DNA from 3 places in the Streptomyces huasconensis genome. Region 1 is predicted to be linked to each of the others. Evidence: riboswitches for the same ligand, from Rfam matches in the RefSeq annotation. Region 1 holds a riboswitch; each other region holds the start of a gene.

Region 1 (10,232 bases):
CCCCCGGAGCGCACGCTCGCCGCCGAGTTCGACACCTCGCGCACGACGGTCCGCCAAGCCCTGCAGGAACTGGTCGTCGAGGGCCGCCTGGAGCGCATCCAGGGCAAGGGCACCTTCGTCGCCAAGCCGAAGGTGTCGCAGGCCCTGCAACTCACCTCGTACACCGAGGACATGCGGGCCCAGGGCCTCGAGCCCACCTCGCAGCTCCTGGACGTCGGCTACATCACCGCCGACGACACCCTCGCCGGCCTGCTCGACATCGGCGCGGGCAGCCGCGTCCTGCGCGTCGAGCGGCTGCGCCTGGCCAACGGCGAGGCGATGGCCATCGAGACCACGCACCTGTCGGCCAAGCGCTTCCCCGCCCTGCGCCGTTCGCTGGTCAAGTACACCTCGCTCTACACCGCCCTCGCCGAGGTGTACGACGTACGCCTGGCCGAGGCCGAGGAGACCATCGAGACCTCGCTGGCCACCCCGCGCGAGGCGGGCCTGCTCGGCACCGACGTCGGCCTGCCGATGCTGCTGCTGTCCCGGCACTCGCTGGACGCCGCGGGCCGGCCGGTGGAGTGGGTGCGCTCGGTCTACCGCGGCGACCGCTACAAGTTCGTGGCCCGCCTCAAGCGCCCCACGGACTGACCCGCGCACCGGGGGTCTGGCGCGGATCACCTCCCTGCTCTACGTTCCTCCCGTCATCGCATGGTGAACGGGAGGACGACCCGGTGCGCAGAGCAGAACCCCGATCCATCGCCGTCTGGACCCTCGTCGCGCTGGTCGGCGCCGCGGGCTGGACCGTCCTGGCGCTCGCGCGCGACGAGGAGGTGTCGGCCGCCTGGATGGTGGCGGCGGCCCTCGGCTCGTACGCCATCGCGTACCGCTTCTACTCCAAGTTCATCGCGTACAAGGTCCTGAAGGTCGACGCGCGCCGGGCCACGCCCGCCGAGCGGCTCGACAACGGCATCGACTTCCATCCGACCGACCGGCGCGTGCTGCTCGGCCACCACTTCGCGGCGATCGCGGGCGCGGGACCGCTGGTGGGGCCGGTGCTCGCCGCCCAGATGGGGTATCTGCCGGGCACCATCTGGATCGTCGTCGGCGTGATCTTCGCGGGTGCCGTGCAGGACATGGTCGTGCTGTTCTTCTCCACCCGGCGGGACGGCAGGTCGCTCGGGCAGATGGCGCGGGACGAGATCGGGCCGTTCGGCGGGGCCGCGGCCCTGCTCGCCGCGTTCGCCATCATGATCATCCTGCTCGGGGTGCTCGCGCTCGTCATCGTCAACGCGCTCGCCGAGTCGCCGTGGGGCACCTTCTCCATCGCGATGACCATCCCGATCGCCCTGCTCATGGGCTTCTACCTGCGGGTCCTGCGCCCGGGCCGGGTCAGCGAGGTCTCGCTCATCGGCATCGCGCTGCTGCTGATCGCGCTGGTCGCCGGGCGCTGGGTCGCCGAGTCCTCGCTCGCGGACACCTTCACGCTCGCGCCCTCGACGCTGGTCGTCTGGCTGGTCGCGTACGGCTTCGTCGCCTCGATCCTGCCGGTGTGGATGCTGCTCGCGCCGCGCGACTACCTCTCCACCTTCATGAAGATCGGCACCATCCTGCTGCTCGCGCTCGGCGTCGTCGTCACCCTGCCGACGATGCGGATGGACCCGGTGACCGACTTCGCCTCACGCGGCGACGGGCCCGTCTTCGCCGGTTCACTCTTCCCCTTCGTCTTCATCACCATCGCGTGCGGGGCGCTGTCCGGCTTCCACGCGCTGATCTCCTCGGGCACCACACCGAAGATGATCCAGAAGGAGACGCAGGTCCGGATGATCGGGTACGGCTCCATGCTGATGGAGTCGTCCGTCGCGATCATGGCGCTCGTCGCGGCCTCGATCATCGACCCCGGCCTGTACTTCGCGATGAACGCGCCGGCGGGTGTCGTCGGCGACACCGTGCAGGAGGCCTCGAAGGCGGTCGCGAACTTCGGCTACAGCATCTCCCCCGCCGACCTGGCGCAGGCCGCCAAGAACGTGGAGGAGTCCTCGCTGCTCTCGCGCACGGGCGGCGCGCCGACGCTCGCGGTCGGCGTCTCGGAGATCTTCTCGCAGGTCACGGGCGGCTCGATGCGGGCCTTCTGGTACCACTTCGCGATCATGTTCGAGGCGCTGTTCATCCTGACCGCGCTCGACGCGGGCACGCGCGTGGGCCGCTTCATGCTCCAGGACATGCTCGGGAACGTCTACAAGCCGTTCAAGCGGGTGAGCTGGAAGCCCGGCCTGGTGCTGACCAGCGCCGCCGTCACCGGGCTGTGGGGGTACTTCCTGTGGGTCGGCGTCCACGAGCCGCTCGGCGGGATCAACCAGCTCTTCCCGGTCTTCGGCATCGCCAACCAGCTTCTCGCCGCCGTCGCCCTCACCGTCTGCACGACGCTGCTCGTGAAGTCAGGACGCCTCAAGTGGGCCTGGATCACCGGCGTTCCGCTCGCCTGGGACGCCACGGTGACCCTGACGGCGAGCTGGCAGAAGGTGTTCTCCGACGACCCGCGGGTCGGCTTCTTCAAGCAGCGCTCGATCTACCAGGACGCCATCGACGACGGCAAGGTCCTGCCGCCCGCCAAGACCATGGACGACATGCACACCGTCGTCACCAACTCGACGGTGGACGGCGTGCTTTCGGCGGCGCTCGCTCTGCTCATCGTCATCGTGATCGCCGACGCGGCACGGGTCTGCCTCAAGCACATCCGCGACCCCGAGGCCTCCCGGCTGAGCGAAGCGCCGTACGTGGAGTCGAAGGTGACGGCCCCCGCCGGGCTCTTCCCGACCGCCGAGGAGAAGCGGGAAGCGCGGCGCGACGGGACGCGGGAGCCTACGCGTTGACCTGGCTGCTGCGCGGGGTGCGCTGGATGCGGTGGTACGTCCGCGAGTTGACCGGCGAGTCGGCGTACGAGCGGTACGTGGCGCACGTACGCAAGGACCATCCGGCCGCGGCGGTGCCCAGCCGCCGTGACTTCGAGCGGATGCGGACGGACCGCCAGGAGTCGGACCCGCGGCAGGGGTTCCGCTGCTGCTGAGGGGGCGGCTGAACAGGCGGTACGGCACCTCCGGCACGCGTCCGTTATACGGACAGGGGTTCCATACCGCGAGACCGTGGCTTAGATTTCCCGCACGTTAAACATGGGACAAGTGAGGGAACGGAGCCGCGACATGTCAGATGCGCCGGAAGTGAACAGACCGGTGGTGACGCCGGTCCGCGTGGTCATCGCGGTCTGCCTTGTCGCACCGTTCGTGGCAATGCTCTGGGTGAGTTCGTACGCGAGGATCGAACCGACCTTCATAGGCATCCCGTTCTTCTACTGGTACCAGATGCTGTGGGTGGTCATCTCCACGCTGCTCACGATGATCGCGTACAAGCTGTGGCAGCGTGACCAGCGCGCCCGCGAGTCCGTGCGCGCCGAGGAAGGCGTGGCCCGGTGAACGTGCTCGCAGCAGGCACCGGCGGTGTCAACGGCGTCGCCCTCGCCGTCTTCGTCTTCTTCTTCGTCGCGGTCACGGTCATGGGCTTCCTGGCCGCCCGCTGGCGCAAGGCCGAGAACGACCAGAGCCTGGACGAATGGGGCCTCGGCGGCCGGTCGTTCGGCACCTGGGTCACGTGGTTCCTGCTCGGCGGCGACCTCTACACCGCGTACACCTTCGTGGCCGTCCCGGCGGCGATCTACGCGGCGGGCGCGGCCGGGTTCTTCGCGGTGCCGTACACCATCCTCGTCTATCCGCTGATCTTCACCTTCCTGCCGCGCCTGTGGTCGGTCTCGCACAAGCACGGCTATGTCACCACCTCGGACTTCGTGCGCGGACGCTTCGGCTCGAAGGGGCTCTCGCTGGCCGTCGCGGTCACCGGCCTGCTCGCCACGATGCCCTACATCGCGCTCCAACTCGTCGGCATCCAGGCCGTCCTGGACGTCATGGGCGTCGGCGGGGGCCCGGACACCAACTGGTTCATCAAGGACCTGCCGCTGCTGATCGCCTTCGCGGTGCTCGCCGCGTACACCTACTCGTCGGGGCTGCGCGCGCCCGCGCTGATCGCGTTCGTGAAGGACGGCCTGATCTACCTCGTCATCGTCGTCGCGATCATCTACATCCCGATCAAGCTGGGCGGCTTCGACGACATCTTCGCCAAGGCCGGCGACGCCTTCGCGCAGACCAACCCGGCGACCGACAAACCGCGCGGCGCGCTCGCGCCCGCCGAGGCCGGGCAGTGGACGTACGCGACGCTCGCGCTCGGTTCGGCGCTGGCGCTGTTCATGTATCCGCACTCGATCACCGCGACGCTCTCGTCCAGGAGCCGTGACGTGATCCGCCGCAACACCACGATCCTGCCGCTGTACTCGCTGATGCTCGGCCTGCTGGCGCTGCTCGGCTTCATGGCGATCGCGGCCGGGGTCAAGGTGGAGAACGGCCAGTTGGCGATCCCGCAGCTGTTCGAGGACATGTTCCCCGACTGGTTCACGGGCGTGGCGTTCGCGGCCATCGGCATCGGCGCGCTGGTCCCGGCGGCCATCATGTCGATCGCGGCCGCGAACCTCTTCACCCGCAACATCTACAAGGACTTCATCAGGCCCGACGCGACGCCCGCGCAGGAGACCAAGGTCTCCAAGCTGGTCTCGCTCCTGGTGAAGGTCGGCGCGCTCGTCTTCGTCCTCACCATGGACAAGACGGTCGCGATCAACTTCCAGCTGCTCGGCGGCATCTGGATTCTCCAGACGATGCCCGCGCTGGTCGGCGGCCTCTTCACGCGCTGGTTCCACCGCTGGGCGCTGCTGGGCGGCTGGGCGGTCGGCATGGTCTACGGCACACTGGCCGCGTACGGCGTCGCGTCGCCGACGCAGAAGCACTTCGGCGGCTCCTCGGACACGATCCCGGGCATCGGCGAGATCGGCTACATCGGCCTCACCGCGTTCGTCCTGAACGTCATCGTGACCGTGGTCCTCACCTTCGTCCTGAAGGCGCTGAAGGCCCCGGACGGCGTCGACGAGACCTCCCCCGGGGACTACACCGCCGACGCGGGCGACCCGGGCGTCATGGAGGAACTGCCCAAGGCGACCGCGGGCGCCGGGCACTGAGCCCCGCCCCGCCGCGACGGAGGGCCGCCGGAAAAACCGGCGGCCCTCTGTCGTACCCGTGTTGCACACTGCGGCCCATGGACACGACGACCCTCACGATCAGGCGGGCCCTCCCCGAGGAGTACGAGGCGCTGGGCGCCCTCACCGCGCAGGCCTATCTCGACGGCGGCCACCTGGACTTCGGGGAGGACGACCCCTACCTCGCCGTGCTGCGGGACGTGCCGGGACGCGCGGCGCACGCCGAGATCCTCGTCGCCGAGGTGGCGGGCAAGGTGCTCGGCGGCGTCACCTACGTCCCCTCCGGCGGGCCGATGGCCGACATCGCGGGCGCGAACGACGCGGAGATACGGATGCTCGCCGTCTCTGCCGAGGCGCGCGGCCGGGGCGCCGGCGAAGCGCTCGTACGGGAGTGCGTGCGACGCGCCAAGGAAGCGGGCCGCACCTCGCTCGTGCTGTCCACGCAGAGGTCCATGCACGCCGCCCACCGGCTGTACGAGCGCCTCGGGTTCGTACGGACGCCCGAGCGTGACTGGCGGCCGATCGAGACGGTGCCGCTGCTGGCGTACGCGCTGAAGCTCTAGCCACCACTCCGCGAGCCGACACAAGATGTGGGCCCGCTTCTCAGGCCCGGCACAAGATGTATGCTCGTGCTCGCTGTCGCCGCAGGGAAATCCGGTGCAAGTCCGGAACTGTCCCGCAACGGTGCATGTGTACGCATTCGGCGTACGCGGAGTCCGATGACCTGCCGACAGTGCACCCGTGCCGTCCGGCCCGGGTGCCGACCGTCCGGGCCTCGTGGAGTGGGCCGGTGGACGCGGTACGCCGCCCTGCCCGGGTGCGCCCGTGTGTGCCGTCCGCCTCCCCCTGGCCCAGAGCCGAGCGAGGGAGTGCCCCCCACGTGACCATCGCGCCTGCCGAACCCGCGTCAGCGCCGTCGACGCCCACCGCCCAGGGTGCCGAGGGAACCGACGGGCCAGGGGCCGCGCTGCTGCGCACCCTGACCGATCTCACCGCCGACCTCCCCGACGCCGACCCCGGCCGGGTCGCCGCCGCCGCCCTGCGCGGCCGCTCGGCCAAGGCGGACCTCTCGGAGCTGCGGGAACTGGCGACCGAGGCGGCCGCGGGGCTCATCGCCGAGGACCCGGCGTACTCGAAGCTGGCGGCCCGGCTCCTGTCGATCGGCATCCGCGAGGAGGCGGCCACGCAGGGCGTGCGCTCCTTCACCGACTCCGTGGCGGTCGGCCACCGCGAGGGGCTCATCGCCGACCGCACGGCGTCCTTCGTGACGGCGCACGCGGCCCGGCTCGACGCGCTGGTGGTCGCCGCGCTCGCCGACGGCGCCGACTTCCGGTTCGAGTACTTCGGCCTGCGCACCCTGCACAGCCGCTATCTGCTGCGCCACCCGATCACCCGGCAGGTCATCGAGACCCCGCAGCACTTCATGCTGCGCGTCGCGAGCGGTCTGGCCAAGGACGACGGCGCCGCCGCCGTGGACGAGGTCGCCGCGCTGTACGGCCTGATGAGCCGCCTGGACTACCTGCCCTCCTCGCCGACGCTCTTCAACTCCGGCACCCGCCACCCGCAGATGTCCTCCTGCTACCTCCTCGACTCCCCGCTGGACGAGCTGGACTCCATCTACGACCGCTACCACCAGGTCGCGCGGCTCTCCAAGCACGCGGGCGGCATCGGCCTTTCGTACTCCCGCATCCGGTCCCGGGGTTCGCTGATCCGCGGCACGAACGGGCACTCCAACGGCATCGTGCCGTTCCTGAAGACCCTGGACGCCTCGGTCGCCGCCGTGAACCAGGGCGGCCGGCGCAAGGGCGCGGCCGCGGTCTACCTGGAGACGTGGCACTCCGACATCGAGGAGTTCCTGGAGCTGCGCGACAACACCGGTGAGGACGCGCGCCGCACGCACAACCTCAACCTCGCGCACTGGATTCCGGACGAGTTCATGCGCCGCGTCGCCGCCGACCAGGACTGGTCACTGTTCTCCCCGGCCGACGTGCCCGACCTCGTCGACCTGTGGGGCGAGGAGTTCGACGCCGCCTACCGCGAGGCGGAGGCCGCCGGGCTCGCGAAGAAGACCATCCCGGCCCGGGACCTGTACGGCCGCATGATGCGCACCCTCGCGCAGACCGGAAACGGCTGGATGACGTTCAAGGACGCCGCCAACCGCACCGCCAACCAGACGGCGGAGCCCGGCCACACCGTGCACTCCTCCAACCTCTGCACCGAGATCCTGGAGGTGACGGACGACGGCGAGACGGCCGTGTGCAACCTCGGCTCGGTGAACCTCGGCGCGTTCGTGGACACGGCGATCCGGGACATCGACTGGGAGCGTCTTGACGAGACGGTCCGCACCGCCGTGACGTTCCTCGACCGCGTGGTCGACATCAACTTCTACCCGACCGAGCAGGCCGGCCGCTCCAACGCCAAGTGGCGCCCGGTGGGCCTCGGCGCGATGGGCCTCCAGGACGTCTTCTTCCAGCTGCGGCTGCCGTTCGACTCCCCCGAGGCCCGCGCCCTGTCCACCCGCATCGCCGAGCGGATCATGCTCGCCGCGTACGAGGCGTCGGCCGACCTCGCCGAGCGGGAGGGCCCGCTGCCCGCCTGGGAGAAGACCCGCACCGCGCGCGGCGTGCTGCACCCCGACCACTACGACGTCGAGCTGACCTGGCCGGAGCGGTGGGACGCGCTGCGGGCCCGCATCGCCGAGACCGGCATGCGCAACTCCCTGCTGCTGGCCATCGCGCCGACCGCCACCATCGCGTCCATCGCGGGTGTCTACGAGTGCATCGAGCCGCAGGTCTCCAACCTCTTCAAGCGCGAGACGCTGTCCGGCGAGTTCCTCCAGGTCAACGCCTACCTGGTCCAGGAGCTGAAGCGGCTCGGCGTCTGGGACGAGCAGACCCGCGAGGCGCTGCGCGAGGCCAGCGGCTCGGTGCAGGGCTTCAGCTGGATTCCCGCGGACGTCCGCGCGCTCTACCGCACGGCCTGGGAGATCCCGCAGCGCGGCCTGATCGACATGGCCGCCGCGCGCACCCCGTTCCTCGACCAGGCGCAGTCGCTGAACCTCTTCCTGGAGACGCCGACCATCGGCAAGCTCTCCTCGATGTACGCGTACGCCTGGCAGCAGGGCCTGAAGACGACGTACTACCTGCGCTCGCGCCCCGCCACGCGCATCGCCCGCGCGGCCGGCGGCTCGAACACCGCCGCCGCTCCCGTCCCCGCGCAGGTCACGGCCGAAGAGGCCGTCGCCTGCTCCCTGGAAAACCCCGAGTCCTGCGAGGCCTGCCAGTAATGAGCTCCACCGCCAACTCCGAGAAGAACCTTCTCGACCCGGGCTTCGAACTGACCCTGCGCCCCATGCGCTACCCCGACTTCTACGAGCGCTACCGGGACGCGATCAAGAACACCTGGACCGTCGAGGAGGTCGACCTCCACTCGGACGTCGCCGACCTGGCGAAGCTGACGCCCGAGGAGCAGCACCTGATCGGCCGCCTCGTCGCGTTCTTCGCGACCGGTGACTCGATCGTCTCCAACAACCTGGTGCTGACGCTCTACAAGCACATCAACTCCCCCGAGGCACGGCTGTACCTGAGCCGCCAGCTCTTCGAGGAGGCCGTGCACGTCCAGTTCTATCTGACGCTGCTCGACACCTATCTGCCCGACCCCGAGGACCGGGCGGCCGCGTTCGACGCGGTCGAGGAGATCCCCTCGATCCGCGAGAAGGCGCAGTTCTGCTTCAAGTGGATGGACTCGGTCGAGAAGCTGGACCGCCTGGAGACCCAGGCCGACCGCCGCCGCTTCCTGCTCAATCTGATCTGCTTCGCCGCGTGCATCGAGGGGCTCTTCTTCTACGGTGCCTTCGCGTACGTCTACTGGTTCCGCAGCCGCGGTCTGCTGCACGGCCTGGCGACCGGCACCAACTGGGTGTTCCGCGACGAGACGATGCACATGAGCTTCGCCTTCGACGTGGTGGACACCGTCCGCAAGGAGGAGCCCGAGCTGTTCGACGACGCGCTCCAGACGCAGGTGACGGACATGCTGAAGGAGGCCGTCGAGGCCGAACTGCAGTTCGCCCGCGACCTGTGCGGTGACGGCCTGCCGGGCATGAACACCGACTCGATGCGCGCGTACCTGGAGTGCGTCGCCGACCAGCGCCTCCAGCGGCTCGGCTTCGCGCCGGTCTACGGCTCGTCGAACCCGTTCTCCTTCATGGAGCTCCAGGGCGTGCAGGAGCTGACCAACTTCTTCGAGCGGCGTCCGTCGGCGTACCAAGTCGCGGTCGAGGGGTCGGTGTCGTTCGACGACGAGTTCTGAGCGTGTGCCCGCCTCGTCACGGGGGGCGGGGCGGGCACATCCGGGGCGCCCCCGACCGCTCGGCGGCGCCCCTGGCCGTTCATGTCGCTCAGCGCGGCATCACCCGCAGAACCAGCCGCTTCGGATGCAGGGTGATGCCGACGCGGGTGCCGCTGTCGGTCTCCGGGACCCGCTCCAGGCGCCACCTCGGGGCCACCGTGCCGAGGATGAGGGCCAGTTCGGCCATGCTGAAGTGATCCCCGGGGCACTTACGGTTGCCGACGCTGAACGGCATCATCGCGAACTCCGGTATGTCGGCAACCCGTTCGGGTGCCCACCGGTCCGGGTCGAACTCCAGGTGCCGCTCGAAGGAACGCGGGTCGCGCTGCATGGCGTAGACGCTGTAGACGATGTCCGCGTCGGCCGGAATGCGATAGCCGCCCAGCTCGGTCTCGGCCACCGACCGGCGCGTGAATATCCAGGCGGCGGGCCGTATGCGCATGGCCTCGGTGATGACATTGCGGGTGTGCGGCAGGTCGCCCAGATCGGCGAATGTGATCGCGCGATCCCCGACCGCAGAATTTACCTCTTCAACCAACTTCCTTTCCTGGTCGGGGTGTTCGGTGAGCAGATGGAAGGTCCACGCCAGCGTCGACGCGACATTCTCGGCGCCGGCCACGACGAGGGAGACCACATGGTCGTGGATCTCCTGGTCGGTTATCGGCTCCCCGGCCTCGTCCGTGGCCCGCAGCAATTCCGCGAGCAGGTCCGCCGGTCCGCCGGGGCCGGCGGCCCGGCGCTCCGCGATGATCTCGTCGACGAGCGCGTGCAG
Region 2 (10,232 bases), 4.7 Mb from region 1:
GAGGGTGCGCATGGGGATGTGGTCCTGGCCGTCGATGACACCCATGGCCCGCAGCTGCGGAGCGGGCAGCAGCGGGTTGGGGGCGTCGTGGCGGCTCTGCTCGAAGAGCAGGTCCAGCAGTTCGGCGAGGCGGGCCGTCCGGTGGACGGTGTGGCGAGCGTGGTCGGTGCACTCGGTCATGGCGATACCCGTCCGAGGAACGGGTTCCTCATCATGGTGGCTGGGGCGGTCAGGCGCTGCTCTCCGGTTGCGTGGGCCGCGGCGTCGGTCCGGACGGGAGAGCGGCGGACATGGCCTCCTCCGACGGTTGACGATAGGCCCTTTCCTGGGAGCGGTGCTCCCCATTGTCGCCACTGGCCGCTTCGGGATCGAGATAGGCGAGCGCGCCGGTCAGCTCCAGGACCCGGTCCACGGGTGCGGGGCGGGCGTCGAGACGCAGGGTGACGTGGGCGGCGGTGGTGCGCCGATGCAGCATCAAAAGGGCGGACAGGCCCATGGAGTCCATGCCTTCAAGGCCCGCGCAGTCCAGGTGCAGAGCGGTGGCGTGCGGCCGGTCTTCGAGGTGCCGGGACGTCTGGTCGAGGAACTCGTCGGCGCTGTCGTAGCCCAAATACCCGTGCACGGCGAGCTTCAGCACCTGGACATCGGCGCCTGCGACGGCCTCCAGACGCAGGGGCGGTCCGAAGCGGTAGGGCGTCGTCATGCCTGCTCCCGGGCGAGGCGGCCGCCGTGCGGCTGGGCGAGACGGTCGGTGGCCTGGGCGAGCATTCCGGCGGCGCGGGGAAAGTCCTTGAGTTCCTCACCCAGGATGTCCAGGGCGGGGATCAGGGAGCGGGCGGGCACACCGCGGGCGGTGAGGATCTCGGCTGTCCAGGTCAGGAACGTCGTGAACAATTCGGGGTCGTCGGTGTAGAGGGCGGTGGCGAGGAAGTCGGTGATGTGCGCGATGTCCTCGGCGGTGTGTCCGCGCTGGGCGGGGGTGTAGGCGCGCATGGCGGGGAAGCGGTCTTCGAGCCCGGCCATCACCGTGCGCACCAGCCGGCTCTTGGTGCGGGCGACCATCGTGTACTCCTGGTCGTCCAGGTGCGGCAAGTCATCGATGGGCTGGTGCGCCTGAGCGGGGCGCTTCAGCGGTCCCTGGTCGAGCCGGTCCGCCGCCGCCTTCGCGTCGGGTGCCCACGCGTCCGCGCCCAGCAGGGCCGCGTACTGGCCGTGTCGCCCGAAGGCGGCTCCGCCGACGAGGACGGGGGTGCCGGTGGCCTGGACAGCGGTGATCGCGGCGTGCGCGGTGGGAAGCCGGGTGGCAATGGAGCTGGAGAGCGCCACCAGGTCGGGCCCCGTCTGATGGATGTGTTCGATGAGGTGGTCGGTGGTGACCTGGGCGCCGAGGTGGTCCACCGTCCAGCCGCGCAGCTTCAGGACTTCGGACAGCAGCCGGGCGGGCAGCCCGTGCCACTCGCCGTCCACACACGCCACCACCACTCTGCCCTTGCCCGCCGCGCCGGTCCCGGCGGCGCCGGCGGTGCGATGGGACAGAGCGGCGATGGCCCGGTCGTTGATCGCGGAGGCGGCGTGCTCCTGGGCCACGGTGAGCCGGTTGGCCGCCCACTCCTCACCGACCCTGCGCTGCACCGGGGCGATCAGCTCCAGCAGCACCTCCTGTGCGGGCAGGCCGTGTTCGAGCGCGTCGAAGACGGTGCTGGTCGCGGCGTGCTCGTCGCCGGTGGACACCGCTTGCCACAACAGGTCCTGCGGGGACAGGGAGAGGGTGCGGTGCGTCATGCGGTGAACCTGCCTTTGGTGTGTCCGCCCACCATGCTCAGGTGATGGGACTTCGGAGCGGCGATGACCATGACCGCCATGTCGTCGTGCTGGCCGGAGCCCACCCACTGCGAGGCGAGCATCTGTACGTGCTCGACCACGGCTTCGCCGGGCATCCCCGCACACCGCGACAGCGCGTCCTGGAAGCGTTCGTCGCCGTACATCTCCTCGTCCAGCGGCCCGCCCTTGGCCTCGGTGAACCCGTCGGTGAACAGCACACAGAAGTCCCCCGGCGCCAAGGTCTCGCACACAGTGGTGGCAGGGGCCCGGGGGAACGCGCCGACCAGGGTCCCGCGGGACGCGCTCTCCTCGACGGAGCCGTCCGCGCGCACGATCAGCGCCGGAGGATGCCCGGCGCTGGTCACCCGCAACCGCACCGCCCCTCCTTCCCGCACCGCCGACACCAGTACCAGGGTGGCGAAACGGGTGTGGTGGGAGTTCAGCAGGGCTCCGTTGAGCAGTTCCAGCATCCGCTGGTGGTCGCCCGCCATCGGCAGCAGGGCGTGCAGCGTGTTGCGGATCTTGCCGGTGAGCACGGCCGCCTCCAGGCCCTTGCCGCTCACATCTCCGAGCACCGCGAAGGAGGGCTCGCCCTCGGCGCCGGCGGGGTGGACGTCATAGAAGTCGCCGCCGATCCGCTCGCGGTCCTTCGAGGGCCGGTAGCCGCCGGCGAACTCCACGCCGGCGACCTGGTGCAGCACCGGCGGCAGCAGCTCCCGCATCAGCACCTTTGACACCGACGACTGCTCCGCGTACATGCGGGCAGCGGACATCGCCGCCCCCGACCGTGCGGCGAAGAGGCGGGCGAACACTTCCTCCTCCTCGCTGAAGGCGGGTTCACCGCTGTGACGCAGCAGGACCAGCGCCCCCGCGGGCACGCCGTGTCCCGGCAAAGGGGTGACCACGATCGAGCCGACCTCGCCGAAGCCCTCGGGGATCAGCCACTCGGGGGCGGTCACCGGATCGATCCAGCGGGAGGGCACCGGCGGGAAACCCTGCAACGCCTCGGCCAGGCCGGGGACTTCTTGCGGGTCGATCTCCCACTGGTCGCGCACCGGCTTCTGCCCGCGTACGCAGGTGACCACCGGCAGTCGGCAACCGCTGCCGGGCGCGATCACGAGGGCGGCGGCCGAGAGGTGCTCGGCCGCGAGCTGCGCGGTGACGTCCATGCACCGCTCCAGATGAAGAGAGGACAGAAGAGCGTTGGACGCCTCCGCCAGGAAGGCCGTCCGCTCCTGCTCGATGTGCAGGGCCTCGCGGGCGAGCCGGTTGTCGGTGTCGTCCACCAGCCACCACACCACGTCCCCGTCGTCCTGCGCCGTGGGATGTGCCTCGTACGATCTGCCCGCGACGTATCCCGACACGACCGTGTTCGCGCCCCGTGCGTCCGCTGCCGCTCTCTGCTCGTGGGCGTCCGCCAGCCATGCAGCCGCACAGTCCGCCAGGGAAAGCCCCGGGGCCGCGGCGGGGAAGAGAGCGAGGGCGTGATCGTTGGCGTGCCGCACCGTGCCCGAGCGGTCTACGATCAGGACGGGGCAGGGCACGGACGTCCACGCCAAAGACGCCGGAGCGGTGGTGCTCGCAGCGTGTTCTTCTCGTGTGGAAGTCACAAGCAGCAGGGCCCGCGAAGCGAACCCCTCACCTCAATCAGTCGGAAACCGTTGTCGTACGACAACAGTCCACCACCGCCTCCGACTGTGGCAAGCCGCCCCCTGGCCGCATGCCCCCACAGGTGCGGAAAACGCCCTCCCATGCGCCGAAGCACACCGGAACATCACATCGAGCCGCCCGTCACCGGGCAGCCGCGTGGAAAACGCCCAGGTCAAGCCCTGGCATATTCCAACCGGCCCGACAAGCGGGGCCCGAGGCTCCGCACGGTCGCCCATTCGTGAAGATGCTGCGAAGAGGCCGCCACGCACGGCTGGGACGCCATCTGGTGCGCCCGCGAACGCCTCAGGGCGCGATACGCGCTGCCGCGTCCGTAGCGGGCCATCGGGCAGCTGACCCGAATACACGCACGGACCAGTCGGCATGCACTGCGCGACAACAGCCCACCACAAAACACGTGCATGGTGAAACCACATGCGAGGGGGACCTGCGGAGCCTCGGTGTCGTCGCGCCGCACCCGCCCCCGCGCGACCCGAACGGACTGAAGAGGAAACGCCGTGCTCAAAAGGACTGGTTTCGCACTGGTTTCGATCACCGCCGCGACCGCACTGCTGGCCCCGTCGGCCGCCACCGCCTCGGCGACGACCGGCCCGGACGGAAGGGCCACGGCGGTCGCCCGAGGGGTCCAGCCCGCGGCCAAGAGCAGCATGGCGGCCCAGCAGAGCTGGCCCGTCATCGACTGGGACATCACGAACATCACCGCGGGCCGGGGCGAGCACGCGACGCGCTACTGGAACCTGATCGACGCACTGCACCAGAACAGCTACGGCGACGCGACCAACACCGGCAGCGGGCTGGTCCAGCAGACCACTCGCAACACCAATCGGCTGATCGAGGTGCGGGTACGGAACGAAGGACGTGACCTCGTCTCCGTCTACCTGTGGGCCGACAACCTCTATGTCGCGGGTTTCTACTCGCCCGGCGCGGGCATCCACTGGGCCTTCCAGGACGGCCGCCAGCAGCAGTTCCAGCAGGACCTGGGCGTGCCGGTGCGGTTCATGCCCCGCAACGGCAGCTATCTCAGTCTCAACGGCGGTACCTCGCGCGAGAACCTCTACCTCGGGTCCACCAACATCTTCAACGCGCTCTACGACCTGCACAACGTCCGCGAGTGGAACGAGACGCGCGTGGACCGGGGCATGCTCATGGCCATCACCATCTTCTCGGAAGCCGCCCGCTTCGGCCCGATCTTCAACCGCGTCTACGGCAACATCAACGGCTTCACCAACTACCAACTGAGCCGTGACTACGCCGACATGGAGAACCAGTGGGGCGCCCTGTCCCGAGCCGCCCACAGCTGGCGCCAGGGCCGCCCGGCGACGGTCCGCCTGATCGGCAACAACGTCACGAGCTTCGACAGGCTGCGCCAGGTGGTCGGCTTCGTGGAACTGCACGGCTCGGAAGCGCTGCTCTAGGGCGTGGTCCGCGTGCTCGATGGCCACCGGCAGATCCGCGACGTGCGGTGCCAGGCGCTGTCGCAGATCCTCGAACCGCTCGGGCCATCGGGGATCGTGGTCACCGATCAGGATCACGTGACTCGGCGGGCAGGAAGGTCACCTGCGGCGCGCCTGTGCGGGGGTGGACGGTGACCTCGCTCGCGACCCCGTACACCTCCTCCAACAGCCGCGGGGTGAGGACCTCCGCGGGCGCCCCCGAGGCGGTGACCCTGCCGTCGCGCAGGACGTAGAGGCGGTCGCAGTAGTACGCGGCCAGGTTGAGGTCGTGCAGGGCGACCAGGACCGTGGTCGGCAGTTTTCGCAGGGTGCCGAGGACCTGCAGCTGGTGTCGGACGTCGAGGTGGTTGGTGGGCTCGTCCAGGACGAGGAGGGACGGCTGTTGGGCGAGGGCGCGGGCGATGAGCACCCGCTGGCGTTCGCCGCCGGAGAGCCGGTCGAAGGGGCGGTCGGCCAGGCCGGTGGCGTCCACGGAGGCGAGCGCCGTTTGGATCAGGGCCGCGTCCTCGGCGGTGTCCCCGTCGAGCAGTCGTTTGTGCGGGGTGCGGCCCATCGCGACGACCTCCCGCACCGAGAGGTCGAAGCCGGCGCCCGACTCCTGCACGACGGCCGCCACCGTACGGGCGAGCTGTCGCACCGGCAGGGACCAGGCGTCGGTGCCGTCGACGCTGACCCGGCCGGTTTCGGGGCGCAGGACGCGGTAGACGGCGCGCAGCAGGCTGGACTTGCCGCTGCCGTTGGGGCCGACGAGGCCGATGACCTCGCCCGGACGGGCGGTCAGGGAGACGTCCTCGACCAGCCGATGGGCGCCGGCGGTGAGTGTGATGCCGGTGATGACGAGTTCGGTGGCGGTCATGCTGTGCCTCGCTCGTCGGTCCGGCGGGCGCTTCGGCGCATGAGCCACAGGAAGAACGGGCCGCCGCACAGGGCCGTGAGCACGCCGACGGGTATCTCCAGGGGTGCGGCGACGATGCGGGCGGCGATGTCCGCCCAGATGAGGAAGACCGCGCCGCCGAGCGCGGCCGTCGGCAGGACGCGGCGGTGGTCGCCGCCGACGAGGAGCCGGACGGTGTGCGGCAGCATCAGGCCGACGAATCCGATGGGACCGGCCGCGGCGACCAGGACGCCGGTCACCAAGGACAGCAGGACGAACATCCGCGCGCGGAACCGGGCCACGTCCAGGCCCATCGTCGTCGCGGCCTCCTCGCCGGCCAGCAGCAGGTTCAGGTTGCGGGCCTGCGCCATGAGGACCCCGGTGCCGAGGAGCAGGGCGGCGCTGGGGAGCCAGAGGGTGTCCCAGCTGACCCCGCCGAGGCCGCCGAGGGTCCAGGCGAGGACGGCGCGGGCTTCGTTGCCCCGGTCGGTGGTGAGGAGCAGCAGGTCGAGTACGGCGGTGAGGACGGCGGCGATGGCGACACCGGCGAGGACCAGCCGCGTGGAGGTGATCCGGCCGCCGGTGCGGGCGGTGGCGTAGACGAGGAGAAGGGCACCCAGCGCGCCGGCGAACGCGGCGACCGACAGGGACACGGGGCCGAAGAGGGTCACCCCGAACACGATCACCGTCACGGCGCCGAGCGAGGCGCCGGAGGAGACGCCGAGCAGGTAGGGCTCGGCGAGCGGGTTGCGGATCAGGGCCTGCAGTGCGGTGCCGACCACGGCGAGGCCCGCGCCGGCCACCGCGCCGAGGAGCACCCGAGGCGCGCGGACGTCCAGCACGATGGTCTCGCGCGCGCGGGACCAGCCCGGCTCCGCCCCGTCGGCGCCCAGCGCCTGCGTGACGATGCCCCACACCTGGCCGGGCGGCACCTGGACGGAGCCGATGGCAAGGCCCGCCATGACGGAGAGCACGAGGAGGACGGTCAGGGCGGTGAGGGTGACGACGAGGCCCGGGCCTGTTCTGCGAACGTCCCTTTGGCCTCCTCTTACGGTCCGCTCGGCGCCGGTTCCCGTGTCGGTGGCGGAGGCCGTCACCCGAAGCTCTTGGGGTGGATGCCGCGGGCCAGGTCCTCCACCGCGTACGCGGAGCGCACGCCGACCAGGGTGGCGGTCAGGGGCAGCACGACGAACCGCTTGTTCCTGATGGCGGGCACGTCCTTGAGAGCGGGCTGCGCGAGCAGGAATTCCTTCTTCTGCTCGATGCTGCCGGCGCCGGCGTAGTCGTAGATCGCGATGACCTCAGGCTTGCGCTCGACGACTTGTTCCCAGGAGACGTCACCGAAGACGTCGTCGAGGTCGGCGAAGACGTTCTTGCCCCCGGCAAGCCGGATCAGTTCGGTGCCGAGGCTCTTGCCACCGGCGGTGAAGGCGGTCTTGTCGCCGCTGTCGTAAACGAAGACGGGCACGTCGGGCTCGTCCGCGACGGTCTTCGCGGCCTTGTCGACCCGGGCCTTCAGGTCGGACACCAGCTGGTCCGCCCGGTCGGACACGCCGAAGATCTTTCCGACGGTGCGGATCTCCTCATACGTGTCGTCCATCGTCACCCGCTTCTTTCCGCAGTACTCGCGGTTGAGGTGGGTGTCGATGCCCGCGTCCCGGAACGCCTTGCGGGAGCGGCCCTCCTTCTCGTCGAAGGCGCTGCCGTAGCCGCCGTAGACGAGGTCGGGTTCCTTGTCCAGGACGGTTTCGAACGACGGCTCCTTCTTGGCCAGTTCCGGAAGGGACGCGAAGTCCTTCGCCAGTTCGGGCAGGACGGCGGAGTCCGGGAAGGCGGTGCCGGCCATGCGGTCCTTCAGGCCGAGGGAGAGCATCAGCTCGGCCGGGTGCTGGTGGATGGTGACGACGCGGGACGGCGGCTTGTCATACGTCGTCTTCACGCCGCAGTTGTCGATGGTGACGGGAAAGCCCGCCGCCCGGGAAGCCGTTGCCTTCCCGTTCCGGGCGGTGTCCTGCGACGAGCCGCATCCGGCGGCCAGCAAGGCCGCGCACAGGGCGAGGGCCGCGGTGCAGCGGGCCCCGCGCTTGCGGACAGGGGTGAACAACGGGGGACGGGTGTGCACGTGAAGCCTCCTGGGGAGTCCGCGCTCCTCGGATCGGGCCCGCGACAGGCCAGTGTCCTGACTCCCGGATCGACGCTCCCCTTGCCTTCCCGCGTGGCGCGCAGTGGCATGCCGAAGGGTGCACTCCCCGGTCACAGTGGCGGGACCGTGCCGGATTCGCACCGGCTTCCTGTTCCCCGTCGCGGTGATGACCTGGTGATCCTACGATCTGCCGGGCGCCGCTCAAAAGGGCGTGCGGGCCCCTTCGCACGCCCCCCCCCCGGGCCTCGCTCACTCCTCCCGGACCGCCCGCAGCACCAGGCGCTCGGCGTCCTGGTCGTAGGGGCGGGCGTCGAACCCGCCGAACACCTCCACCCGGCCGAACCCCGCCTCCTCCACCATGTGCCGCAACTCCACCGCGCTGTACACGAACCACACCAGGGTGGCCCGCGTCACCCGCTCGCCGCGGACCAGAACCCAGTCGCTGCGCAGCCGCGCCCAGTCGTCCAGCACGGTGTCGGTCTGCACCAGCAGGTCATCGCCTCGCTGGACCACCTTCGGCGGAGTGACCTTGCGGGCCAGCAGCTCCTTTCCGGCGAGGTCCAGGACGAGGGTGCCTCCGGGCGCCAGGGAGGTGTACATGGTGCGCAGCATGCGCGCGTTGTCGGCGGGGTCCTCGAAGTACCCGAAGGAGGTGAACATGTTGAGGACGACATCGAAGGCGCCCGGTGGCTCGTAGTCGCGTGCGTCGGCCCGCACGTATGTGACCCGCACCCCGGAGTCGGCCGTGTGTTTGCGCGCCCGGTCCAGCATGGCCGGGCTCAGGTCCACCCCGGTGACGTCGTGGCCGCAGCGTGCGAGCGGGACCGTGAACACGCCGGTGCCGCAGCACAGGTCCAGCACCCTGGCACCGGTGGGAAAGGAGAGCAGGGGAGAGGTCGCCAGCAGTTCCTCGGCCTGCGCGTGGCGCTGCTCGGAGAAGAGGAAGTCGTGGAACTCGGTCCAGAAGTCATCGTCCTGGAAGCCGCCCGTTCGTGCCATGCGGTCTCAGTGCTCCTTCGTCGTCGTCATCATGCGGGTGGGGTGTCTCGCCGGGCGCTCGCGCAGCGTCAGCAGGAGCAGAAGCAGGGGCAGCAGTACGCACTGTGCGGCGGCCAGGAGCCAGAACCAGCCGGTGTTCCCCGCCTGTTCGGTGAGCCCGTACACCTGTCCGCCGAGCACTCCGCTCGCGCAGGCGCCGAGCCCCGCGGCCAGCCGCTGCTGGCCGAAGACCACGGCGTCCGAGCGTGAGCTGCGGTGCAGCGCCTCCAGGTCGTTCTTGAGGAACAGGACGATGTCGCCCAGGGTGATCAGCGCCCCGCCCGCCAGCAGCGCGGGCCGGGTGCCGATCGCGAGGACGGCCAGCCCGGCGGCCAGACCCGTGAAGCCGACCGCGAGGGCCGTCGCGTAGGGCATGCGCCGGATCAGGCCGGACGCGAGGGGCTGTACGACGATGACCAGCGTGAAGCAGAGCAGCAGGACCAGGCTGTAGAACGTGCTGGTGGCCCGCTCGACGGCGTACACCGCCAGGAAGTGCTGGAAGTGGAAGTAGAGGTAGAAGGCGAGCGCGTTGGCGGCGAACGGCAAGGCCGCCACCCCGGCCAGCAGCCCCTGCCCGGCCGGCTGCCCGCCTGACTCCCCGGCCCCCGCCGCCGGGAGCCGCGCGTGGCCCGCGGCGACCAGGACGAACAGAGCGGTGACGGACACGAACAGCCAGCCGGGCGAGGACAGCACGAACGGCCCGGCGACCAGCGGCCCCACCGCCATGCCCGCGTTGAGGGCGGCATTGCCCGCGGCCAGGAACGCCGGACGGCGCTCGTCGTCCACGCCGTGCACGAGGTACGCCTTGTTGGCGGGCAGATACAGCGCGGCGCCGCAGCACGTCAGCACCAGCGCCCCGACAGCCAACGGCGGCCAGCGCAAGGCCAACAGGAGGCCGACGAATCCGGCGGTGCGGATGATCAGAGCCCACAGCATCGTGCGGCGCAGCCCGATCCGGTCCGCCAGGGCCCCGCCTACGATCCCTCCGGAGAACTGCACGAGGGACGCCGCGGCCAGCACGACACCCACCGCGCCGAGCCCCATCCCGAGCCGCTCGTGCAGGAACACCGACATGAACGGCAGGACCATGAAGCTGCCGAGAGGGATCAGGAACGAGCTGAGCAGCAGGAAACGCAGCGGCCCGTCGAGCGGGAACAGCGTGGCCCGCACGCCTTCCCCGCCTGGTACGCGTTCACCCACCGGACGCCTCGCGGTCGGGGGCCCCGGGCGGCGG
Region 3 (10,232 bases), 900 kb from region 1:
GAGATGGAGCGGCTCGCCGCCGAGAACGGTGACGAGCCGGGGGCCGAGCCCTCCCCGGAGCCGACCATCGACGCCGTGACGCAGAAGAAGCTCATGAAGGCCGTGCGCGGGGTCGTCGCCCGTGAGGTCAAGCTGAAGTCGGCCGGGGGCGAGGACGGGACCGAGCGCATCACCGCCACCGCGCCCTTCCGCACCCTGGCCACCGAGCTGGTCGAGGAGCTTCGCCCGCTGGCGAAGAAGCTGCCGCCGGGTGCCGAGCTGCCGACGGACAAGGACCTGAAGGATGCCCCGGACGCCAAGGTGCGGGCGGACGTCACGCTGAAGAACGGCGAGCTGAAGGAGGTCCGCCTCGACCTCGCCAAGCTCACCGAGAACCCCAAGGTCAAGAAGCTCGGCCTGGTCGTACGGATGACCGGCGGCAGCACGCCCACCGTCCCGGCCGGCGCCACCGATCTGGACGTCGAGCAGCTGATGGAGGGAATGTTCGGCGGGGTGGGCGCGGGCGCGTCGGGGCCGGCCGGCCCCTTCGACGGCGAGTGACCGACAGGCGGCCGACTCTTCCGAGAACGCGGGGCTGTCTCCGTAGGGGGCGGTCCCGCGTCGTGCTTTACACCCCCCTGCTCCGGGACGCCCCCGACAGCTCAGGAGACCTGGCGCTGAGGCGAAGTGCGGCGGCGGATCGTTCCCTCAGCCACGTACGGGTGATGTGGGGCGTACCGGGTCGGAGGGCTGGGGAGGCACGGAACGGCTCGGCATGAAGCGCCGGGCCACCGGCAACACCGCCGAAGCGAAGGAGACTTCACATGCGCCGTTACGCCGCCGTCGTCCTCGGGGCCATCACCCTGCTGGGAATTCTCGCGGTGCCGGCGAACGCCGTCCCGGACCCGGTCGCGACCCTCAACTGCCTGGTGGGGACACCCGCGGACATCACGGGGCTGATCGATCCGGCGGCTCCCGCCGTGCCCAGCGAGATCCCGGGCACGACGTGCCTCGCGCCGTGACGGGCTGAACGCCGCCGCGTCGTGGCGCGCCCGCGGGGCATCCGGGACCCGCGCAAGCGCGCCACGACGGCCGTCACCCGTCAGCTCCAGCGGTATCCGTCACCGAAGTTGAGGGTGTGCTCCAGCACGTCCTCCATCGGGTCGTCGACCTGGCCCATGTTGATCAGCGCGACCCTGGGTCCGTTGTGGGATTCCTTGTTCGCCTCGTCGGCGTGCGCCGTGCCGGAGCACAGCGCGGCCGGTACGGCCGCCACCGCCGCGACCAGCGCCCAACGGGACATCTTCCGCACCCAACAACCGTCCACTGCAGCCTCCTTGGACCACGGGTGAGGGCCACCGGTCGCGGCCCGTCTCGCGGTGTGTAACCGCCCCGCGGCCAAGAAGTCACCGACGATCATACGAACGGGTCGTAGGACGCCCCGTCGCCCCCTCGATCAAGAAGGCAGCTGTATGCGTACACGTCGCGTCGTGACCGCCGCCCTGCTGGGGCTCCTCACCTTCCCCCTCGCCCTGACGGCCACCCCGGCCGCGGCGAACCCCTCCCCGATCCCGCCCATCGCCGAGACGCTGGTCAGCGAGGGCATCACGGTCGAGGGGCCGCTGGTCAACGGCGTGGTGCTGCCTCACCTGCTGTGACGTCGGGTGAATAACCGAGTGGGAAACCGGTCCAGCGCAGCTCCGCGGGCAGGTGCCCCATGTCGTTGAAGAGGACGAGTGACGCGGGGCGTCCCGGCGCGTAGCGGATGACGGTCAGGGCGGCGTTGCCGTGGTTCAGGCCCAGCCAGCGCCACGCGGGCGCGTCGAGGGCCTCCCGGACGAGCCAGCCGATGAGGAAGTTGTGCGTGACGACCAGTTCGTGGCGGGGTTCGTCGTCCGGCGCCGGGCCGGTGAACCGGGCCAGCGCCGCACGGGCGAGCGCGGGCCCGCCCGTGCGCTCCTCCTCCGGGAAGCCCGCCAGCCACTGAAGCGTGGACTCGGCGCTCTCCGGCGGCAGTTCGTCCTCGCTCGGCATGTACGGGATGTAGTCGCCAGCGGCGTCCGAGCGGCGCAGCGGCACGCCGTCGAGCCGCCCGGCGATCAGCCGGGCGGTCTCCTCGGCGCGGGGCAGCGGCCCGTGGTGGACCGCGGAGAGGGGCACGCCGCGCAGCCGCTCGCCGAGCAGGGCGGCCTGTCGGCGGCCGCCCTCCGTCAGGCCGCGCTCATCGGCGGTGGCCTCGCCGTGCCGGACCAGGTAGAGATACCGGACGGCGCCGCCGCTCACGCCTCGCCGCCCTCGTCCTCCAGGTTGCCTTCCGTCTCCAGGTAGGCCTGCCGCAGCGCTTCGAGCACCGCCGGGTCCGGCTTCGCCCACATGCCGCGCGACTCGGCTTCCAGGAGGCGTTCCGCGATGCCGTGCAGCGCCCAGGGGTTGTTCTCCTGGAGGAACTGGCGGTTCGTCGGGTCCAGGACGTACGTCTCCGTGAGCTTGTCGTACATCCAGTCGGCGACGACGCCCGTCGTGGCGTCGTACCCGAACAAGTAGTCCACGGTGGCGGCGAGTTCGAAGGCGCCCTTGTAGCCGTGGCGGCGCATCGCCTCGATCCACTTGGGGTTGACGACCCGGGCGCGGAAGACGCGCGAGGTCTCCTCGACCAGGGTGCGGGTGCGGACCGTCTCGGGCCGCGTCGAGTCGCCGATGTAGGCCTCCGGCGCCGTGCCGCGCAGGGCGCGGACCGTCGCGACCATGCCGCCGTGGTACTGGAAGTAGTCGTCGGAGTCCGCGATGTCGTGCTCGCGGGTGTCGGTGTTCTTGGCCGCCACCGCGATGCGCTTGTACGCGGTCTCCATCTCGGCACGGGCCGGGCGGCCTTCGAGGCCGCGGCCGTAGGCGTAGCCGCCCCAGACCGTGTAGACCTCGGCGAGGTCCGCGTCGGTGCGCCAGTCGCGGGAGTCGATGAGCTGGAGCAGCCCGGCGCCGTACGTGCCCGGGCGGGAGCCGAAGATGCGGGTGGTGGCCCGGCGCTCGTCGCCGTGCTCGGCCAGGTCGGCCTGGGCATGGGCGCGTACGTAGTTGTGCTCGGCGGGCTCGTCGAGCGAGGCGGCCAGCCGCACCGCGTCGTCGAGCAGGCCGATCGTGTGCGGGAACGCGTCGCGGAAGAAACCCGAGATGCGCAGCGTCACGTCGATGCGCGGGCGGCCCAGCTCCTCGTACGGGATGGCCTCCAGGCCCGTGACACGGCGCGAGGCGTCGTCCCAGACGGGGCGGACGCCGAGCAGCGCCATGGCCTCGGCGACGTCGTCGCCCGCCGTGCGCATCGCGCTGGTGCCCCACAGGGACAGGCCGACGGAGGTGGGGTAGTCGCCGTTGTCGGTGCGGTACCGCTCGATGAGCGAGTCGGCGAGGGCCTCGCCGGTCTCCCACGCGAGGCGGGACGGGACGGCCTTGGGGTCGACGGAGTAGAAGTTGCGGCCGGTGGGCAGGACGTTGACCAGGCCGCGCAGCGGGGAGCCGCTGGGCCCGGCGGGGACGAAGCGGCCCTCCAACGCCCGTACGGCGTGGTCGAGTTCGGCCGTGGTGCCCTCCAGGCGGGGAACCACCTCGCGGGCGGCGAACTCCAGGATGGCGGCGACCTGCTCGCCCTGGTCGCGGGGGACGGCCGCGAGGTCCCAGTCGGCGTCGTCCATCGCCTGGACCAGCGCGCGGGCCTTCTCCTCGGCCTCGTCGGCGCTCACGCGCGTCGCCGCGGACTCGTCCAGGCCGAGCGCCTCGCGCAGGCCGGGCAGGGCGGAGGTGCCGCCCCAGATCTGGCGGGCGCGCAGGATCGCGAGGACGAGGTTGACGCGGTCGGCCCCGGCCGGGGCGGTGCCCAGCACGTGGAGGCCGTCGCGGATCTGCATGTCCTTGATCTCGCAGAGCCAGCCGTCGACGTGGAGGAGGAAGTCGTCGAAGCCGTCGTCGTCCGGGCGGTCCTCCAGGCCCAGGTCGTGGTCGAGCTTCGCGGCCTGGATGAGCGTCCAGATCTGCGCGCGGATCGCGGGCAGCTTCGCCGGGTCCATGGAGCTGATCTGCGCGTACTCGTCGAGGAGCTGCTCCAGGCGCGCGATGTCGCCGTAGGAGTCGGCGCGGGCCATCGGCGGCACGAGGTGGTCGATGAGGGTGGCATGGACGCGGCGCTTGGCCTGCGTGCCCTCGCCCGGGTCGTTGACGAGGAACGGGTAGATCAGCGGCAGGTCGCCGAGGGCGGCGTCCGGCCCGCAGGCCGCCGAGAGGCCCGCGTTCTTGCCGGGCAGCCACTCCAGGTTGCCGTGCTTGCCCAGGTGGACCATGGCGTCGGCGCCGAAACCGCCGTCGGCGGCCGGGGCGGCGATCCAGCGGTAGGCCGCCAAGTAGTGGTGCGAGGGCGGCAGATCCGGGTCGTGGTAGATCGCGATGGGGTTCTCGCCGAAGCCGCGCGGCGGCTGGATGAGGATGAGGAGGTTGCCGCGCCGCAGGGCGGCGAGGACGATGTCGCCCTCCGGGTCGCCGCCGTCGCCGACGCGCGAGCGGTCCAGGAACATCTCGCCGGGCGGCGGCCCCCAGTGCTGCTCGACGGAGTCCCGCAGCTCCTGCGGCAGCGTGGCGTACCACCGCTTGTAGTCGGCGGCCGGGATGCGGACCGGGTTGGCGGCCAGCTGCTCCTCGGTGAGCCACTCCTGGTCGTGGCCGCCCGCGTCGATCAGCGCGCGGATCAGCTCGTCGCCGTCACCGGAGACGAGGCCCGGGATGTCGGCCTCGGGGCCGAAGTCGTAGCCCTCGGCGCGCAGCCTGCGCAGCAGCGCGACGGCGGAGGCGGGGGTGTCCAGGCCGACCGCGTTGCCGATCCGGGAGTGCTTGGTCGGGTACGCGGACAGGACGAGCGCCAGGCGCTTGTCGGCGGCCGGGATGTGCTTCAGACGCGCGTGCCGTACGGCGATACCGGCGACCCGGGCCGCGCGCTCGGCGTCGGCGACGTACGCCGGAAGGCCGTCCTCGTCGATCTCCTTGAACGAGAACGGGACCGTGATGAGCCGCCCGTCGAACTCCGGCACCGCGATCTGGCTCGCGGCGTCCAGCGGCGAGACGCCCTCGTCGTTCTCCTCCCAGGCCGAACGCGACCCGGTCAGGCAGAGCGCCTGGAGGATCGGCACGTCGAGGCCGGTCAGCGCGCCCGCGTCCCACGACTCGTCGTCGCCGCCCGCGGAGGCCTCGGCGGGCTTGGTGCCGCCGGCCGCGAGGACCGTCGTCACGATGGCGTCGGCGGGGCGCAGCGCGTCGATCAGTTCCGGCTCGGGGGCGCGCAGCGAGGCCACGTACAGCGGCATCGGGCGGCCGCCCGCGTCCTCGATCGCGCCGCACAGGTCGTCGATGAAGGCGGTGTTGCCGCTCATGTGGTGGGCGCGGTAGTAGAGCACCGCCACCGTCGGGCCCTCGACGTCGCGGGCGGCGCGCTCCAGCGGGCCCCAGGACGGGGCGGGCGCCGGCGGGTCGAAGCCGTGGCCGGTGAGGAGCACGGTGTCGGAGAGGAAGCGGGCGAGCTGCTCCAGGTTGGCGGGGCCGCCGTGCGCGAGGTAGGCGTGCGCCTCGGCGGCGATGCCGACCGGCACGGTCGAGGAGGCCATGAGCTGGGCGTCGGGCGCCTGTTCACCGGTGAGCACGACCACCGGCAGACCGCTGGCGATGAGCTGGTCCAGGCCGTCCTGCCAGGCGCGGACGCCACCGAGGAGGCGTACGACGACGAGGTCGGCGCCCTCCAGGAGCGCGGGCAGCTCGGCGAGGTCCAGGCGGGACGGGTTGGCGAACCGGTAGTCGACCGGACCCCCCGCCGCGCGGGCGCTGAGCAGGTCGGTGTCGGAGGTCGACAGCAGCAGAAGCATGCGTGCGCAGGCCTTCCTCGGGGTGTCCGCGCCCCGGGTGGTCGTATGGACGGCGGGAGTTCCTGACTCGCCCCACCTCGGTGGGGCTCACAGTGGCGGGACCGCGCCGGATTCGCACCGGGCTTCCTCCCTCGGGCCCTGGTGGGCCCACGCCGTCGCTGGCGTCGGCGGACCTGGCGGTCCGCCGCCTGCATAGTAAGTCCTGGCCGCCGCCGGTGGGGCGGCCGCCTGCCGGGACGGCCCGTCTCGGCAGGCGACCGGCCGGATCGGCGTGGGTATGCTCGCCGCCATGCCGCCCACCCGAGCAACCTCCACGAACCAGGGCGAATCCCTCATACGCAACCCGGTGCGCGACCGGGGTGACGCCTGCCCCGGAGCGCTTCGACTGCACCGCGCCGACGATGGCGCGCTGGCCCGACTCCGCCTCCCCGCAGGGCTTCTGACGTCCCGTCAGGCGGAGGTTCTCGGGGAGGTGGCGGAGCGCCTGGCGGACGGCCACCTCAGCATCACCTCGCGCGGCAACATCGAGCTGCGCGGCCTCGGCGAGAGCTGCGGCGGACGGCTCTCCGCACTCCTCGCGGACGCGGGCCTGCTGCCCTCCGAACGCCACGAACGCGTCCGCAACATCGTGGCCTCCCCGCTCGCCACCCTCGACCGACTCGGCCACGCGGACGTGCAGTTGTGGGCCCGTGAGCTGGACCGGCTGCTGTGCGGGCAGGAGTGGACGACGGCGCTCTCCGGCCGTTTCCTGTTCGTCCTGGACGACGGGCGCGGGGATGTGGCTCCGCTCGGCGGCGATGTGACCTTGATCGCAGAATCGGGTGGCTCGGGTGGCTCGGGTGGCTCGGGTGGCTCGGGTGGCTCGGGTGGCTCGGGCGGTTCGGACGGCTCGGGTGGCTTGGGCGGAGAGGGTGGCTCTGACGGCTCTGGCGGCACGGCGGTCGTCCGCATCGGGGGCCACGCTCTGCGCGTCCCCGGTATCGACGCCCCGCGCGCCGCCCTCGCCGCCGCCGAAGCCTTCCTCGCCGCCGCGCGTGACGCGGGCAACGGAGCCTGGCGGGTCCGGGAGCTGCCCGCGGGGCACCCCGTCGACCTCGCCGGGGCGCTGGCGCGGCAGGGCATCGACGCCGTACCGGCCGCCGTCCCCTCCGACCCGCCCCGCGCCACCCCCCACCCGCCCGGCGTCATCGGCCGCGCGGTGGCCGTCGGCGCCCCCCTCGGCCGGGTGAGCGCCGCCCAGTGGCGGGCCCTGCTGCCCGCCCCCGCCGACGAACTGCGCGTCACCCCGTGGCGCGGCTTCGTGCTCCCCGGCTTCGCGGACGCCGCGACCGCCCACGCACGCCTCGGCGCGCTCGCCGACGCCGGCTACCTCACCGACCCCGGCTCGCCCTGGCTCGGCGTCTCCGCCTGCACCGGCCGCCCCGGCTGCGCCAAGTCCCTCGCCGACGTCCGCGCCGACGCCGTCCCCGGCGCCGGCGGCCTGCCCGTCCACTGGTCCGGCTGCGAGCGGCGGTGCGGACACCCGCACGGCGACTGGGTGGACGTCCTCGCCACCGGGGACGGGCCGTACGAGGTAACGGTGCGCGGCGGCGGCACGGCGACGCCCGTGAGCGGCGGCGCCACGTTGACCGAGACGGTCACCACAGCACGTATGACAACGGCAACCACCACAACGGCCACGAGATGAGCGAGAGCACAGTGTTCGACTACGAGAAGGACGGCGCGGCGATCTACCGCGAGTCCTTTGCCACCATCCGCGCGGAGGCGGACCTCGCCGGTCTGCCCGCCGACGTCAGCCAGGTCGCGGTGCGGATGATCCACGCCTGCGGGATGGTCGACCTCGTCCGCGACCTCGCCTTCAGCCCCCGCGTGGTGGCCGACGCCCGCAAGGCGCTGCGCGACGGCGCGCCGATCCTGTGCGACGCGAACATGGTCGCGAGCGGCGTCACGCGCAAGCGGCTGCCCGCCGACAACGACGTGATCTGCACCCTCACCGATCCGTCGGTCCCCGGCCTCGCGGAGCGGCTCGGCACCACCCGCAGCGCCGCCGCCATGGAGCTGTGGCGCGACCGCCTCGAAGGCTCCGTCGTCGCCATCGGCAACGCCCCCACCGCGCTCTTCCGCCTCCTGGAGATGATCGAGGAGGGCGCCCCGCGTCCGGCCGCCGTCCTCGGCATCCCGGTCGGCTTCGTCGGCGCCGCCGAGTCCAAGGACGCGCTCGCCGAGCACCGCTCGGGCCTGGAGTACCTGGTCGTACGGGGCCGTCGCGGCGGCAGCGCGATGGCCGCGGCGGCGATCAACGCGATTGCGAGCGAGGCGGAGTGAACACCGAGAACGCCCAGCCCATCGAGAACACTGAGAACACCCAGAACGTCCAGGACACCCAGAACGTCACGAACACCCCGGGGAAGCTGTACGGCGTCGGGCTCGGCCCCGGCGACCCCTCCCTGATGACCGTGCGCGCCGTCGAGGTCATCGCCGCCGCCGACGTCGTCGCGTACCACTCGGCGCGGCACGGCCGCTCCATCGCGCGCTCGATCGCCGCGCGGCACCTGCGCCCCGACCACATCGAGGAACCGCTGGTCTACCCCGTCACCACGGAGACCACCGACCACCCCGGCGGCTACCGCGGCGCCCTCGACGACTTCTACGAGGAGGCCGCCGCCCGCCTCGCCGCGCACCTGGACGCCGGACGCACCGTCGCCGTCCTCGCCGAGGGCGACCCGCTCTTCTACGGCTCCTACCAGCACATGCACAAGCGGCTCGCGCACCGCTACGACACCGAGGTCATCCCCGGCGTGACCTCGGTCAGCGCCGCCGCCGCCCGTCTCGGCGAGCCCCTGGTCGAGGCGGAGGAGGTCCTCACGATCCTCCCCGGCACCCTCCCCGAGGAGGAGCTGACCGCGCGCCTCGCGTCGACGGACTCGGCGGTCGTCATGAAGCTCGGCCGTACGTTCGGCAAGGTGCGCGGCGCCCTGGAGCGCTCGGGCCGCCTGGACGAGGCGCGTTACGTCGAGCGCGCCACGATGGACGGTGAGCGCACCGGCCGCCTCGCCGACGTGGACCCGGAGTCCGTGCCGTACTTCTCCGTGGCGGTGCTGCCGAGCCGCGTGGCACCGCTGACGGGCGGCCCCGCCAAGGAACCCGCCCGGGAGGCTTCGGGCGAGGTCGTGGTCGTCGGCACCGGACCGGCAGGCCCCCTCTGGCTCACCCCCGAGACGCGCGGCGCGCTCGCCGCCGCCGACGACCTCGTCGGCTACACGACCTACGTCGACCGCGTACCGCACCGCCCCGGCCAGCGGCGCCACGGCTCCGACAACCGCGTGGAGTCCGAGCGCGCCGAGTTCGCCCTGGAACTGGCGCGGCGCGGGCGGCGCGTGGCGGTCGTCTCCGGAGGCGACCCCGGCGTCTTCGCGATGGCCACGGCCGTCCTGGAGGCCGCCTCGCAGGACGCGTACGAGGACATCCCGGTCCGGGTGCTGCCGGGGGTGACCGCCGCCAACGCCGCCGCCGCGCGCGCGGGGGCGCCGCTCGGCCACGACTACGCCACGATCTCCCTCTCCGACCGCCTGAAGCCGTGGGAGGTCATCGCTGAGCGCCTGGCCGCGGCGGCCGCGGCGGATCTCGTCCTCGCGCTCTACAACCCCGGCTCGCGCAGCCGCACCTGGCAGGTGGGCAAGGCCCGGGAACTGCTGCTCGAACACCGGGCGCCGGACACGCCGGTCGTCCTCGGGCGGGACGTCGGGGGACCCGAGGAGTCCGTGCGGGTGGTGCGGCTCGGGGACCTCGATCCCGCGGAGGTCGACATGCGGACGCTGCTGATCGTCGGGTCCTCGCAGACCCGGGTCGTGCGGCGGCGCGGGGGCGCGGAGCAGGTGGTGTGGACGCCGCGGAGGTACCCCGAAGGGGGGTGAGCGGGTTCGGGCGTCAGCCGCTGAGCCCGCGCAGCCAGGCGGCCGCCTCCTCCGGAGTGGCCGCCACCGGCACGGCTTCCGGCACCGGAGGCCGCTGCACGACCACCACCGGAATCCCTGCCTCCCGCGCGGCGAGGAGCTTCGGTGCCGTCGCCGCGCCCCCGCTGTCCTTCGTCACCACGACGTCGATCCGATGCGTGCGCAGCAGCTCACGCTCCCCGTCCGGTGTGAACGGGCCCCGCTCCAGGAGGACCTCCATGCGGGCGGGGAACGGCGGCTCGGGCGCGTCGACGGAGCGTACGAGGAACCACAGCGCCGACAGGTCCGGTTCCGGCCCGGCGAAGGCCGCGAGCCCCATCCGCCCGGTCGTGAGGAAGACCCGCTCGCCCAGCGCGGGCAGCACCCGTGCCGCCTGCTCCAGGGAACCCACCGGATGCCAGTCGTC

The links. Region 1 has a riboswitch for cobalamin ahead of J2N69_RS24775 (ribonucleoside-diphosphate reductase subunit alpha). Riboswitches for the same ligand answer to the same signal wherever they lie in the genome.
Positions count from the first base shown of each region.
Region 2: linked by a shared signal. The riboswitch ahead of J2N69_RS02990 (ABC transporter substrate-binding protein) and the one ahead of J2N69_RS24775 (ribonucleoside-diphosphate reductase subunit alpha) in region 1 are both predicted to bind cobalamin.
Region 3: linked by a shared signal. The riboswitch ahead of cobN (cobaltochelatase subunit CobN) and the one ahead of J2N69_RS24775 (ribonucleoside-diphosphate reductase subunit alpha) in region 1 are both predicted to bind cobalamin.

Region 1 is NZ_CP086119.1:5,398,869-5,409,100, reverse strand. Features, by position in the region: gene J2N69_RS24805 (GntR family transcriptional regulator) at 1-633, shown strand, start outside; gene J2N69_RS24800 (carbon starvation CstA family protein) at 717-2,855, shown strand; gene J2N69_RS24795 (YbdD/YjiX family protein) at 2,852-3,049, shown strand; gene J2N69_RS24790 (DUF3311 domain-containing protein) at 3,183-3,452, shown strand; gene mctP (monocarboxylate uptake permease MctP) at 3,455-5,095, shown strand; gene J2N69_RS24780 (GNAT family N-acetyltransferase) at 5,173-5,676, shown strand; adenosylcobalamin-variant (AdoCbl-variant) riboswitch at 5,750-5,847, shown strand; gene J2N69_RS24775 (ribonucleoside-diphosphate reductase subunit alpha) at 5,994-8,399, shown strand; gene J2N69_RS24770 (ribonucleotide-diphosphate reductase subunit beta) at 8,399-9,421, shown strand; gene J2N69_RS24765 (bifunctional albaflavenone monooxygenase/terpene synthase) at 9,510-10,232, opposite strand, start outside.
Region 2 is NZ_CP086119.1:683,240-693,471, reverse strand. Features, by position in the region: gene J2N69_RS03025 (MarR family winged helix-turn-helix transcriptional regulator) at 1-180, opposite strand, end outside; gene J2N69_RS03020 (STAS domain-containing protein) at 230-703, opposite strand; gene J2N69_RS03015 (cobalamin B12-binding domain-containing protein) at 700-1,782, opposite strand; gene J2N69_RS03010 (PP2C family protein-serine/threonine phosphatase) at 1,779-3,380, opposite strand; gene J2N69_RS03005 (ribosome-inactivating family protein) at 3,987-4,904, shown strand; gene J2N69_RS03000 (ABC transporter ATP-binding protein) at 5,005-5,799, opposite strand; gene J2N69_RS02995 (FecCD family ABC transporter permease) at 5,796-6,914, opposite strand; gene J2N69_RS02990 (ABC transporter substrate-binding protein) at 6,911-7,939, opposite strand; cobalamin riboswitch at 7,970-8,166, opposite strand; gene J2N69_RS02985 (class I SAM-dependent methyltransferase) at 8,210-8,959, opposite strand; gene J2N69_RS02980 (MFS transporter) at 8,966-10,168, opposite strand; gene J2N69_RS02975 (ATP-grasp domain-containing protein) at 10,191-10,232, opposite strand, start outside.
Region 3 is NZ_CP086119.1:6,302,664-6,312,895, forward strand. Features, by position in the region: gene J2N69_RS28495 (hypothetical protein) at 1-540, shown strand, start outside; gene J2N69_RS28500 (hypothetical protein) at 804-1,001, shown strand; gene J2N69_RS28505 (hypothetical protein) at 1,082-1,282, opposite strand; gene J2N69_RS28510 (hypothetical protein) at 1,452-1,637, shown strand; gene J2N69_RS28515 (histidine phosphatase family protein) at 1,606-2,262, opposite strand; gene cobN (cobaltochelatase subunit CobN) at 2,259-5,873, opposite strand; cobalamin riboswitch at 5,910-6,043, opposite strand; gene J2N69_RS28525 (cobalamin biosynthesis protein CobG) at 6,151-7,560, shown strand; gene J2N69_RS28530 (precorrin-8X methylmutase) at 7,572-8,198, shown strand; gene J2N69_RS28535 (precorrin-2 C(20)-methyltransferase) at 8,219-9,787, shown strand; gene J2N69_RS28540 (cobalt-precorrin-6A reductase) at 9,801-10,232, opposite strand, start outside.